Linked DNA regions of Ignicoccus hospitalis KIN4/I. The main gene of each other region encodes a partner of the protein of the gene in region 2 in a complex. Links are inferred from orthologs where the notes say so. Each region holds a gene or a part of one and is shown on either strand. Other genes may lie near its edges.

Region 1 (3,501 bases), 190 kb from region 2 along the record:
GCCGTCCTCGTCCGGGTAGGTTAAGGGCTGGGCGGTGGCCGCCCCCTCGAGCTCCACGAACTCGAGGGGGTACTCGACGCTTACCTTAGGCACCTCCTCGGCGGGGGCGCCGAAGCGCTCTTGCTGGGTGACCTCCGCCTTGGGCGGTTTGCTGCTCAGCACGAGGAAGGTTATGCCGAGGCCGGCTATCACCGCGACCGCGACGGAGGCCAACACTAAGAGCTTCTTGTTTATTTGGACTTTCTGAGGAGAGCTCATGACTTCCTCCGCGGGGGCCTTTGAGGGTCACTTTATCACTCCTGTGGTGCGCGCCAGTCTCTCCGCGGCTTCTCTGGTCAAGCCGTCGCTGCCCAAGATGGTGTACCTCTCGGGCCTTATCTTGTGAGCTATGGTGAGTGCCTCTATTATTTTCTCGTCCTCCACGCCTAGCTCCTCCGCCGTAGTAGGCAAGTTCAAGTCCCTCAGAACCTTCCTCACCTTCCTCCAGAGCTTGGAGCCGTGTAAGTAGAGCATCATTATCGTCCCGACGCCCACTTGTTCGCCGTGGAGCGCCGGCCTGTTCGCTATGACGTCCAAGGCGTGGGAGAACAAGTGCTCGCTCCCGCTTGCCGGCCTGGAAGAGCCGGCTATGCACATGGCTACTCCGGAGGAGATGAGTGCCTCCACCAAGATCCTCAACCCGTCCTCGCTCAAGGCCTTCAACAGCGGAGAGTACTTGAGGACGTGCTTTGCGCTCATCAGTGCGAGGGAGGCGGCATAACTGCCGTAGTACTCCCCCTTCAACACGTGGGCGAGCCTCCAGTCGCGCACCGCGGAGAACTTCGCCAGCACGTCCCCTATGCCGGCCCGGTTGAGCCTCTCCGGGGCCCTAGCTATGACTTCGATGTCCGCGACCACGGCTATGGGAGTCTTTGTCTTGACGCTGGTCGGCCCCTTCAAGCCCTTGAGGCTGGAGAACGGGGAAGCTATGCCGTCGTGGCTCGTGGCGGTGGGCACGCTCACGACGTCCCTCCCGAGCTTCATAGCAACGTACTTGGCCACGTCTATCGCCTTCCCCCCGCCGAAGCCCACCACCACGTTGGGTTCCCCGTTCAACCCTTCCAACACCTTGTTCGCCTCCTCAACGGACGGCTCCACGACGGTCACGAAGTCTACCTTGAACCCCTCCTTTTCCAACAGCCCTTGGAGCTCGTCGCCCCACTCGGACCACACGTGAGGGCCGGTGACCACGAGCACCTCGCCGCCGTCAAAGCCCAAGGCCTTGATGACCTTCGGCAGCTCCCTCCTCGTCCCTCGGCCCACCACCACTCTCTTCATTAGCTCTATCTCGTGGCGGTCCCTCAAACGATGCCTACCGGGGCCCCTTAGGGAGGGACGCTAATGAGGTGTGAGCCATTAAAAAGCCCCCAAGGGGGCCGCTGAGGGGTAACGAACGTGAGCGACGTCAAGTTCTTCAAGATTAGGGGCTATATGCTGGTATCGCACGACAAGAACCCGAGGTGGCAGGCCTTCGAGGTGGTGAGGAGGGGGACCAAGCCCGAGGAGGTAGTGGAGAGGGTGCTCTCCGAGCTCGGCAGCAGGCACAAGCTGAAGAGGTACCACATAAGGGTTGAGAACGTACAAGAGGTGAAGGAGGAGGAGATAGAGGACATCTACTTCCTCCAGCTGGCCCACTTGAACAGCTGGGAGGCCTACGACGCCCACAAGGTCTGGAGGAAGTACAAGCTGGGCTGGGGTGCGTGGAAGTGAACGTCCCCCAAGAGAAGCTGGAGGAGCTCCAGAAGCTCCAAAGGGAGTACGAACAGCTCCGGGCCCTACAAGCCAGCCTCGCGGTCGAGGTGGAGCGCCTCAACGCCTTCAAGAAGGACGCCGAGCTGGCGGCGGGGGAGCTGGAGGAGCTGAAGGAAGAGAAGGAAGCCTTGGTCCCTATGGGGCCCGTGTTCGTGAAGTCTAAGCTCCAGACCAAGGTGCTTTACCCGTTGGGAGCCAACGTCTACTTGTCCACGAAGCCCGAAGAAGCCGTTCAGAGGCTCAAAGAGGACAAGAAGAAGATCGAAGAGCAGCTGAAGCTCCTCGAAGCAGAGCTGGCTAAGGTGACCCAAGCGCTGACTTCAATAGAAGCCAGGGTCGCCGAGATCTACCGGGAACTGAACGTTGCTGGGGCGCCTAAAGAAGGCACTCAAGGGACTGGTCAACGAGGTAGCTAAGAGTACCAAGGAAGTAACCGAGGAGAAGCCGGTAACCCCGGAGGAGAGGCCGAAGGAAAAGAAGGAGGAGAAGAAGGGCCTTTTAACGAAGTTAAAGGACACAATAGTTTATAAAGAAATAGACGTAAAGAAGCTAGAGCCTCTCCTGGAGGAGTACGTACTGACGTTGAGCGAGCTGGACGTGGCCTACGAAGTCGCGGAGGAATTGATAGAAAACTTCAAGAAGAACTTAGCCGGCTTGAAAATAAAGAGGGGGGTCGACGAGAGGGAAGTGATTGAGAAGGCGTTAAAAGATGCAATTCTGGGCTTGATAAGCGTACCCGCGTTCGACTTGATCGAGGAGGCCAAGCGGGCCCAGAGGGAGGGCCGGATACTTAAAATCATGTTCATGGGTGTTAACGGAGTTGGGAAGACCACGACCATAGCCAAGGTCGCTTACGCGATGAAGAGGGCCGGGGTCACCCCGGTGCTGGCGGCCGCGGACACCTTTAGGGCCGGGGCGGTGGAGCAGCTCAAGGTACACGCGGAGAGGATGGGGGTACCAATAATAACCAAGCCCTACGGGAGCGACCCGGCGTCCGTGGCCTACGACGCTATAGAGTACGCCAAGGCGAGGGGGTTTAACGTAGTTTTGATAGACACTGCCGGGAGGATGCACGTAGACGTGGACTTGATGAACGAGCTCCGGAAGGTCGCTAGGGTCGCAGAGCCGGACTACAAGGTCTTAGTCTTGGACGCCTTAACCGGCAACGACGCAGTCGAACAAGCGAAGTTCTTTGACGAGGCCGTGGGCGTCGACGCTGTAATATTGACTAAGGTGGACGCAGACGCCAAGGGGGGAGCGGTCTTGAGCGTCGCAGCTACCATAAAGAAGCCCGTCCTATACTTGGGCGTAGGCCAGAACTATGAGGACTTGATAAAGTTCGACCCCAAGTGGTTCGTGGAGCGGCTGTTGGGTGAGGAGAAGTGAAGGACTTGAACCGCTACCTAGAGCAGTTGAGGAACTTGATGAACGACTGGAGGACCATATTGGCCTTGGCGAGCAAGCCCGACGAGGACGAGTTCAAGACGGTTTTGAAGGTCGTAGGCCTAAGCACGTTAATAATTGCAGCCTTGGCATACATAATAAGGCTGGTCATAGTGTTAATGCTCTACGGGTGATGGGGGTGCCGTTCTTCCCGGTAAGGACCGTGAGCGGGAGGGAAATTGACGTTGCACTGCTAATTGAAGAAAGGGCGAGAGCAAAGAACTTAGACGTGAAGTCCGTCATAGTGCCCCCGAGGATTAAGGGGTT
Region 2 (4,304 bases):
GGGACGTGGTGGCGCCGGAGGACGTCGAGGAGGCCACGCGGAAGTTCGTCGACGTCAGAGAGAGCGTTAAGTACGTGGAGCAGTTCAAGGATAAGTTCCTCTAGCACGGTTTTACCCTCCAAACCCTTCAAATATCCCCTCTCCTACGCGCCCCGGGGGCGCTCATGGGAGCACGAAAGAAGGAAGCGCCGCGTAGAGGCTCTGCGGGGCTACGGCCTAGGAAGAGGGCAGCGAGCATAGTCCCAAGGGTGAGGAGCTGGCCCTCCATAGACGAGGTCAAGCCCCTAGCGTTCCTAGGTTACAAGGTCGGCATGACCCACGTCATCATGATAGACGACAGGGAGCACGTGGACACCGCGGGTCAAGAGATCTTCGTACCCGTGACCGTAATAGAAACCCCGCCCATGGTGGTTCTGGGCGCGAGGGTTTACGGTTACGACCCTAACAGAGGTAGGTACGCGCTCACGGAAGTTTGGAGGAACCCCAGCGACACCATAAAGGAGAAGCTGGGCGAGGAGGTCTTGAGGAAATACTTGTTGGGCATGAGCAAGCGCTTGCCGCACATGGTAGAAGAGCTGGGCCCGGGCAAGGGCTTCGAGTTCAAGGTTCCCGAAAAGGAACTCGACGTGGACCCCGAGAAGGTGGTAGGAGTAGGGCTTATCATGAGCAGCATACCCTTCCTCGCCGGAGGGGTGAGCAAGAAGGCTCCAGACATACTCGAGGTGAAGGTAGGGGGCTCGCCCGTTGAAGCCTTGGAGTACGCCAAGGGCAAGTTGGGCCAGCTAGTGGACGTGGAGGAAGTCATAGAAGCTGGAAAGTTCGTAGACGTGATAGGAGTCACCAAGGGTAAGGGCTTCCAAGGCGTCATAAAGAGGTTCGGCGTCAAGGAGCTCCCCAAGTGGCACAAGCACCGCAAGGGCTCTAGGAGGGTTGGCGCGAGGAGCTGGGGCAAGGGCACGTCCAGCTACGTGCCCCAGCCCGGCCAGATGGGCTACCACAGGAGGACCGACTACAACAAGAGGGTTCTGATGATAAGTGACGACCCCAGCAAGATAAACGTGGAAGGCGGTTGGCTCCACTACGGCTTGGTTAAGAGCAAGTACGTGGTGCTGAAGGGAAGCGTCTTCGGCCCTCCCAAGAGGCCTATAATAATGCGCCTCCCGGTCAGGCCCCCGGCTTGGGTACCTCCCGGACCCCCCAAGATCACTTACATCAGCTTAAGCTCCAAGCAAGGTAACTAAAGGGGTGGTTGGTGATGTACTCCAGCTTGTGGCTCCACGCCAGGGTGTTCGGGTATAACGACTTGAAGAGGCACGTGTGGGACTTGAACGGCAACCCGGTTGAGGAAATAGAGCTCCCGCCGGTCTTCTCCCTGCCAGTCAGGAAGGACCTAATAAGGAGGGCCTTCCTAAGTGCCTTCACCGCGAGGCTCCAGCCGAAGGGGAGGGACCCCATGGCGGGCAAGCGCACCACCGCCGAGAGCTTGGGGCCCGGACACGGCCTCGCGAGGGTGCCGAGGATTAAGGGCACCAGCAGGGCGGCGTTCGTTAACTCCGCGCGTGGCGGACACTTGGCCTTCCCGCCTAGGCCCGACAAGAAGCTTCACGAGGAGATAAACAAGAAGGAGAGGTTGATCGCGATAGCGAGCGCCCTCGCGGCGACCTCGAGGAGGGAGCTAGTGGAGGCCAGGGGACACGCGATAAGCTCCGTTAAAGAAGTTCCACTAATAGTAGTGGACGACATCGAAAACATAGAGAAGGCGAAGGACTTGAGGGAGGCATTCGTCAAGTTGGGCGTCATAGACGACGTTGAGAGAGCCTCTGAATGGAGGCAGAGGAGCACCAAGGGGAAGATGAGGGGGAGGAGGTACAAGAAGAGGGTGGGCCCCTTGATAATAGTGAGCACGGAAGAGGCGCCGGTTAGGAGGGCTGCGAGCGCCTTCCCGGGAACTGACGTGGTCGCCGTGAACTTGTTGAGCGTAAAGCACCTAGCGCCCGGAGGGGTCCCGGGTAGGTTAACAATCATAAGCAAAAAGGCCCTCGAGGAGATAGGCAAGAGGTTGACACTATGAGGGCTCCGGAGGACATCATAATAAGGCCGCTCCACACGGAAAAGGCGCTAATGTTGATGGAAAAGTACAACACTTTGACGTTCATAGTAAGGAGGGACGCGACCAAGCCAGAGATAAAGTATGCAGTCGAGAAGTTGTACAACGTTAAGGTAGAGAAGGTCAACACGTTGATAACGCCCAAGAATGAGAAGAAGGCGTACGTGAAGCTTAGCCCGGAGTACAAGGCCACTGACATAGCGTCCAGGATAGGCCTCATATAAGGTGGTTTTATGAAACGCGAGGCCGTAGCGCTCGCCTTTCTTGGAGCCATCTTACTCGTAGTCTCCTTCCTCCCAGACCCCTTCTTCCTGACCCTCTTGAGGGCCCTAGTGATGATGTTAGGTGCCTATTCTCTTTATATAGCTAAGAAAGTTTGGGAGTTGGAAAAGGGGTTTAATGAAGCAGTTAGGGTGGGAGAAAAGATAAAGAAGAAGTTGGACGAGCTACAGGTATCCTAAGCTCCTCAGCCTCTCCACGACCTCGCGCACGTCCTCCTCCTTAATTTCCACCGCGCTGGTGGCTTCTTCGACTAGGAATTTCACGAACTCCTTAACGTCCTTAAAGCCCGCCTCCTCAGCCGCTTTGACTAGCCTGGCGAGCTCCTCTTCGTTGAGTTCCACGCAGACCTTCCCCACACCTCTCACCCGAGCTTCTCCAATACGAAGTTCAATAACTTCTTTTCGCTCTCCTCCACGTCTTCCTTCTCAGTGTCCAAAACTAGGTCCGGGCTCTCCGGGGGCTCGTAGGGGTCGCTCACTCCAGTAAAGTTCTTTATTTCACCCTTTAGCGCCTTCTTGTACAACCCCTTCGGGTCCCTCCTAATGCACTCTTCCAACGAGGCCTTTACGTAGATCTCGTAGAAGGGGACCTCCTCGCTGACTATCCTCTTAACCTCCTCCCTCACGTCTCTATAAGGCGAAACGAAGGAACAGAAAACCACGACGCCGTTCCTCGCGAGCAGCCGGGCTATCCAAGCTACCCTCTTCAAATGGAGGGCCCTCTCCTCCTTCGTGAAGCCTGCGTCGGGGTTGATGGTCTTGCGGACCCAGTCGCCGTCCAGGACCTCGACCCTGTAACCCATTTCGGACAGTTTCTTCGCTACCCTCTTGGCCAAGGTAGTCTTCCCGCTGCCCGGGAGTCCCGTTAACCAGAACACCGAGCCCTTATCGAGACACTTCATCGAGTAGTTCCCTCAGCAGCCCGTAGACCTCGTGAGCTTGAATAACGCCCCTCTCCCCGGAATACCTACCTTCGGGGTCGTAGATCGCCGTAATGCCGTACCAGTCGTGAACCGCGTCGTCCGCGCCTCTGTCATCCTTGTCCATGTAGAGCTCCCCCCAGCCCACCGTACCTATGGGCTTCCAGTCGAGGTCTGCGAAGAATGCCATCAAGTCCGGAGCGTCCCCCCTAACCTCCGGGTATATCTCTGAGGGCTCGTAAACCTCGTTCTTCCAAGGCTCCCCTCGGGGCCCGGCGACGCGGGAGAGCTTCTCCTTCAGCTCCCTCACGACGTCCTCGTACTCGCTCTGGTCCACCACCCCGTACTTCTCCCTCCCCTTCAAGTTGACGAACACCCTAGAGTAGTAGCCTCCCCAAGCCCAAGCGAGCGTCTTGCCCCAGTCCACCAACTCCTCGCTGAGTTGCTCGCCCCTCTTGGGTTCTCTCTTGAACTTCAAGAAGCCCTCCCTTTCCAGCCACTCATTAATCACAAAGGTACCTTTCATAGGCTTTATGCCGTGGTCGCTCAGAAAGACTATCACTGCGTCCTTGAGCGACCCCTCCAACATCCTCGCGGCCCACTCGTCCACCCGCCGGTAGACCTCCGGTATCACGTTCAGCTCTTCGTTTTCCTCGTACTTCGGGTGGGACTTCTCGAAGTACCGCAAGAAGGCGTGGTGGGCCCTGTCTATGCCTATTTCAACGTATATGAAGAAGTCCCACTTTTTCTTAGTAACGATATACTCTACTACCTTTAGGTGGCTGTCTAACATCTTTAACAAATCTTTCTTAACCGCCTCCTTATCGAAGCTGTTGTACTTTATGTCGAAGAGCGGCTTGCCGACCCGCCTTTCCAGCTCGAGCCTCAGAGAAGGCGGGTAGGCCCAGTTCTCAGCTTGCGAAGGGGTGGTGAAGTCGGTCACCACGTAGCCGTATATCGGCTTAGGCGGGTAAGTAGGGGGGACCCCGAAGAGGG
Region 3 (3,663 bases), 190 kb from region 2 along the record:
GTAGAACAAGTAGCCCAGCTGGGACAAGGCCTCCTCGACCCTCCTCGCCCCCCTCTCGACGGTGAGGTGGGCCCTCACGTAGTAGTCCTTGAAGAACGCCGCCTCGGGCTTGAGTGCCACCTCCCTCACAGCCGCAACCCTCACCAAAGCAGCTATCAAGACCCTTATTGCAACCTCCTTGGAAAAGGGAGTCCTCCTAACGGAGGCGCCGTACTTGCGCAAGGCCGACTGGGGCCTCGCCCCGGTCAAGGGGGCGGTGTCTGTCGCGGTGAAGGCCACCAAGCCCCTCCTCCGGGCCGCCCTGATCGCCCCGTCGGCGAAGGGCATGGGAGAGCCGAAGGGGTCCACGTCCACCAAGTCGTAGTAGCCTCCCCTGAGCTCCCGGGAGTGCAAGACCGCGTTCGCCTCTGCGAGCAAGACCTTTACTTTGTCCTCTAGCTTGTTTAACCTTATATTGTACTTTATCAGCTCCACCGCTTTGGGGTCGGCGTCCACCGCAAGCACCTTGTCGGCCCCGGCCTCTACGGCGTACCTCAAGCTCCTAACCCCCGAGCCGGCCAAGGGCTCCAAGACCTCCAGCCTCCCCAGCCTCTCCTTGAGGGCGGCCCCCATGGCGACCGCCACGTCCCTGTTGAACTTAGCCTTGGGGTTGTAGAACACCGGCGCGTGGGCGGGCTCGTAGACCCCGTCGGGCCTCAAGTAGTCGCTCATCCTGGGGACTGCGAGCTTGACCTTCCCCTCCTCTATTATCTCTATGGGGTAGTCCGGCCCCGACAATTTACTTTCCCCCGCGGGCCCCTCCGGGGGAGCGGCTTGATAATAGTGGAAAACTTGGAGGAGTTCAGCGAGTGGCTGCTCTACGAGTACGAGCACGCCTACGAGCTGGTAGGCGACGAACTTTTAATAACGAACGTAAAGGACGAGAGGCTGAAGGAGTCCTTGAAGGAACTCGGAATACCTTTCGAGGAGAGGAGCGTGGTCGAAATTATAGATCACATGCCGAGGCCTTGGGTCGTTCTGGACCCCAAGGGGGAGGGCGAGCTCACTCCCGATGAGGCCTCTGGGACCGTGGTGGTCGGCGGGATCTTGGGGGCCCACCCCCCTAAGGGGAGGACGTGGGAGCTCTTGACCAGCAAGCTGCTGCCCAAGGGGGTTCTGGTGAGGAACTTGGGCCCCGAGCAGTTCTCCATAGACGGCGCGGTGGCCGTGGCTTGGTTGATTAAGAGAGGTAAGAAGCTGAGCGAAATAGAGAAGGTAGTGGGCTTGGAAGTGGAGGTCGGGGAAGTTATGGGCATGAAGGTGGTAGAAGAGCTCCCCTACGCGTACCCGGTGATAGGAGGGGGGGTGTTCTTCTCGGAAAAAGTAAAGGAGTATTTGAAGAGGAGGAGGTTAGCCGAATAGCGCCCCGAGGCCCGCGGAGAGGTCCTCCTCCGAGACCTCCTTCTTCTCCTCTTCTTCCTCTTCCGCCTCCTCCTTCTTCTCCTCCTTCGCCTCCGGCGCCGGCGCGGCCGGGACCTCCACCTCTATTCCGAGCTCCTTCGCCTTGTCGCCCAGAGCGCCCACCAGCGCCAGCGCTTGCGCGTAGGCCTTGCTGAGCAAGTACGGCGCGGTCTCCTTGGTGAGCCAGCCCGCCTCCACGGCTACCTTCAGCGCGTCCTGGAACGCCTTCGCCACGCTCAGCTTCAGCACCTCCGGCACCGGGTAGGCTATGCTCACTCCCAAGGCCAGCGCGTTGGTGTACGCTTCTTGTATCTGCTCCTTGTACTTGTTCAGGTCGAGCACCAGCTCCTCTGCGGGCACCCACCTGTTCAAGCTCTTTATGTAAGCTCCCTTGATCTTCATCTTTAGCTCCATGGGCGTTATGCCCAGCTTCTGGAGGAGGCTCGCGAGCTCCGGCGAGATCACGTCCCCGGGCTTCGCTACCACAGTGTCCTTGGCGATGTGTATGGTACCCCCTTTGACCATAGTTTTGATCTTCAGCTTACCGAAGGTTGAGAGTATGGGGCCCGGGGTGAGGCCGGTGTCGCCGGCCGGGACCACTATCTCGCTCTGGGCCACGTCGCCGGGCTTGGCGGGGGCGGGCATGCTGAACTTAGATATCTTGAGGGCCAGCTTGAAGGGGTTGTCGTTAGTGAATATGAACATGTTGGAGCCTACCAGTTGCTCATCCATCTCCTTAGGCATCTCAATGCCGCTCTGTTCAAACGCCTTCCTCACCAAGTTGTTCTTTATTACCTTCATGTAGGGGAGCTCTTTCCTGAACTTCTTCCTAAACTTGTGTACCAAGTTCGCTGGAGTTTCCACTAGGTCCAGTACCAGCACTACGTCGTTCTCCTTCAGCTTCTCCTTTACCTCGTTTACCAGCTTTACCTTCCACTCGGGGAACTTCTCCCTGTGGTAAGTGGAGACCCTGCCGGTGATCGCGCTCAACGCCCTTCACCTCCTGCTCAGAACGAGCACCGGCGGTCCCATCGTGGTCTTCACTATAACTTTAGCTATCTGGTTTTGAGGGTTGGGGAGCTTCCTCTCCAGAGCCCCCAAGACGGCCGCCGCGTTCTCCGCCAGCTCCTTGGGGTCCATGTCCTCCGTGCCTATGCTGCACATCACTTGCGGCTGCTTCCTAATCCTCAAGTTTACAGACTTGGAGTACCTCTTGACGAAGGCCTCCAGAGGCGCGTTGGGGGGCAGGGGGACCGGGGCCTTCCCCCTGGGGCCCAGGGCGGGGCCCAAGACCTTACCCGCTATGCCCATCAAGTCCGTCTGAACGAGCACCCAGTCGCACCTCTTCGCGAGCTTCTTGGCCGCCTTCTTGTCCATCTGTTGGAGCTCGTCCCTGGTGACCACGGTCAGGCCCATCTTCTTCGCTTGTAGCGCCAAGTCGCCGTGGGCCACCACGCATATCTTGACCTCCTTCTTGGGGGCGTGCGGGAGCTCCACCACCTCCCTTATCCTCCCTTCGGGCCCCTTCAAGTCTATGTCCTTCAATACCACTATCATGTCCACGGACTCCTTGAAGTTGCGCTTCCTGCTCCTCTCTACGGCCTCCTTGACGCCCCTCTCCAAAAGGGCTTCGTCCACTAACAACTTCGGACCCTCCCTCACCACTGAGAGGGGTTTTAACTGACTGCCTCCCACTCGGGCTCGTACTTCTTGAGCTGCTCGTCGTACTTGCCCTCCTCGACCAGCCGCGTCACCTCTTTGGGGTCCATCTTGTCCACCGTGAGCCCTATAGCCCTAGCGGTCCCGAGTACGGTCTTTACGGCCCCCTTCAAGGTCTTAGCCGTCAGCTCTGGAGCCTTGAGCAACGCCGCCTCTATTACCTTCTCGAAGGGCAGGTCGCCGACCTTCTGGTGTATCGGGTCCCCGGAGGGGGCCTTGGCGCCCGCCAGCTTTAGGAGGAGCTCAGTTATGTTTGGAGGCTCCACCTCTATCTCGTACTCCTTGGTGTCCGGGTCAACTATCACCTTTACGGTTACGGTAAACCCCTTGTACCTCTTGGTGACCTCGTTTATCTTCTGAACTACCTCGTTGGGGTCCAGGCCTACGGACTCCAGCGCCGGCTTTATCGGGGGCGCGGGCTTGGCGTTGCCGCCCTCGACGCTGAAGGTTAACACTTTCTTGGGCATCCCCGCTTCACCTCCGCACCGGCCGCACGTAGTCCGC

What was found. The genes of interacting proteins can lie anywhere in the genome.
Region 1: IGNI_RS04965 (region 2) and rpl18a share a complex: the UniProt entries of both Methanocaldococcus jannaschii proteins name them as parts of the 50S ribosomal subunit. The link is inferred for Ignicoccus hospitalis KIN4/I from one-to-one orthologs.
Region 3: IGNI_RS04965 (region 2) and IGNI_RS06080 share a complex: the UniProt entries of both Methanocaldococcus jannaschii proteins name them as parts of the 50S ribosomal subunit. The link is inferred for Ignicoccus hospitalis KIN4/I from one-to-one orthologs.

Annotation. Positions count from the first base shown.
Region 1 is NC_009776.1:1,048,488-1,051,988, forward strand. The notes cover bases 309-3,091. They hold rpl18a (50S ribosomal protein L18Ae), read left to right. Parts: upstream 309-1,434; coding sequence 1,435-1,749; downstream 1,750-3,091. Other genes in these bases: IGNI_RS06040 (NAD(P)-dependent glycerol-1-phosphate dehydrogenase), read right to left, coding at 309-1,344; pfdA (prefoldin subunit alpha), read left to right, coding at 1,740-2,207; ftsY (signal recognition particle-docking protein FtsY), read left to right, coding at 2,155-3,091. Also shown: IGNI_RS06035 (hypothetical protein), read right to left, coding at 1-258; more of IGNI_RS06040, read right to left, coding at 286-308; more of ftsY, read left to right, coding at 3,092-3,177; IGNI_RS06060 (protein translocase SEC61 complex subunit gamma), read left to right, coding at 3,174-3,368; IGNI_RS06065 (transcription elongation factor Spt5), read left to right, coding at 3,368-3,501.
Region 2 is NC_009776.1:857,613-861,916, forward strand. Bases 797-3,699 are described here. They hold IGNI_RS04965 (50S ribosomal protein L23), read left to right. Parts: upstream 797-2,067; coding sequence 2,068-2,331; downstream 2,332-3,699. Other genes in these bases: IGNI_RS04955 (50S ribosomal protein L3), read left to right, coding at 797-1,241; rpl4p (50S ribosomal protein L4), read left to right, coding at 1,256-2,071; IGNI_RS04970 (hypothetical protein), read left to right, coding at 2,341-2,568; IGNI_RS04975 (hypothetical protein), read right to left, coding at 2,554-2,745; cysC (adenylyl-sulfate kinase), read right to left, coding at 2,751-3,290. Also shown: IGNI_RS04950 (RuvB-like helicase), read left to right, coding at 1-104; more of IGNI_RS04955, read left to right, coding at 165-796; more of IGNI_RS04985, read right to left, coding at 3,700-4,304. UniProt on the Methanocaldococcus jannaschii protein: Binds to 23S rRNA. One of the proteins that surrounds the polypeptide exit tunnel on the outside of the ribosome.
Region 3 is NC_009776.1:1,052,269-1,055,931, reverse strand. What follows is about bases 411-3,355. They hold IGNI_RS06080 (50S ribosomal protein L10), read right to left. Parts: upstream 2,431-3,355; coding sequence 1,390-2,430; downstream 411-1,389. Other genes in these bases: IGNI_RS06070 (50S ribosomal protein L11), read right to left, coding at 3,117-3,355; IGNI_RS06075 (50S ribosomal protein L1), read right to left, coding at 2,437-3,084; IGNI_RS06085 (SAM-dependent methyltransferase), read left to right, coding at 823-1,401; IGNI_RS06090 (RsmD family RNA methyltransferase), read right to left, coding at 411-777. In the rest of the region: more of IGNI_RS06090, read right to left, coding at 1-410; more of IGNI_RS06070, read right to left, coding at 3,356-3,626; IGNI_RS06065 (transcription elongation factor Spt5), read right to left, coding at 3,634-3,663. UniProt on the Methanocaldococcus jannaschii protein: Forms part of the ribosomal stalk, playing a central role in the interaction of the ribosome with GTP-bound translation factors.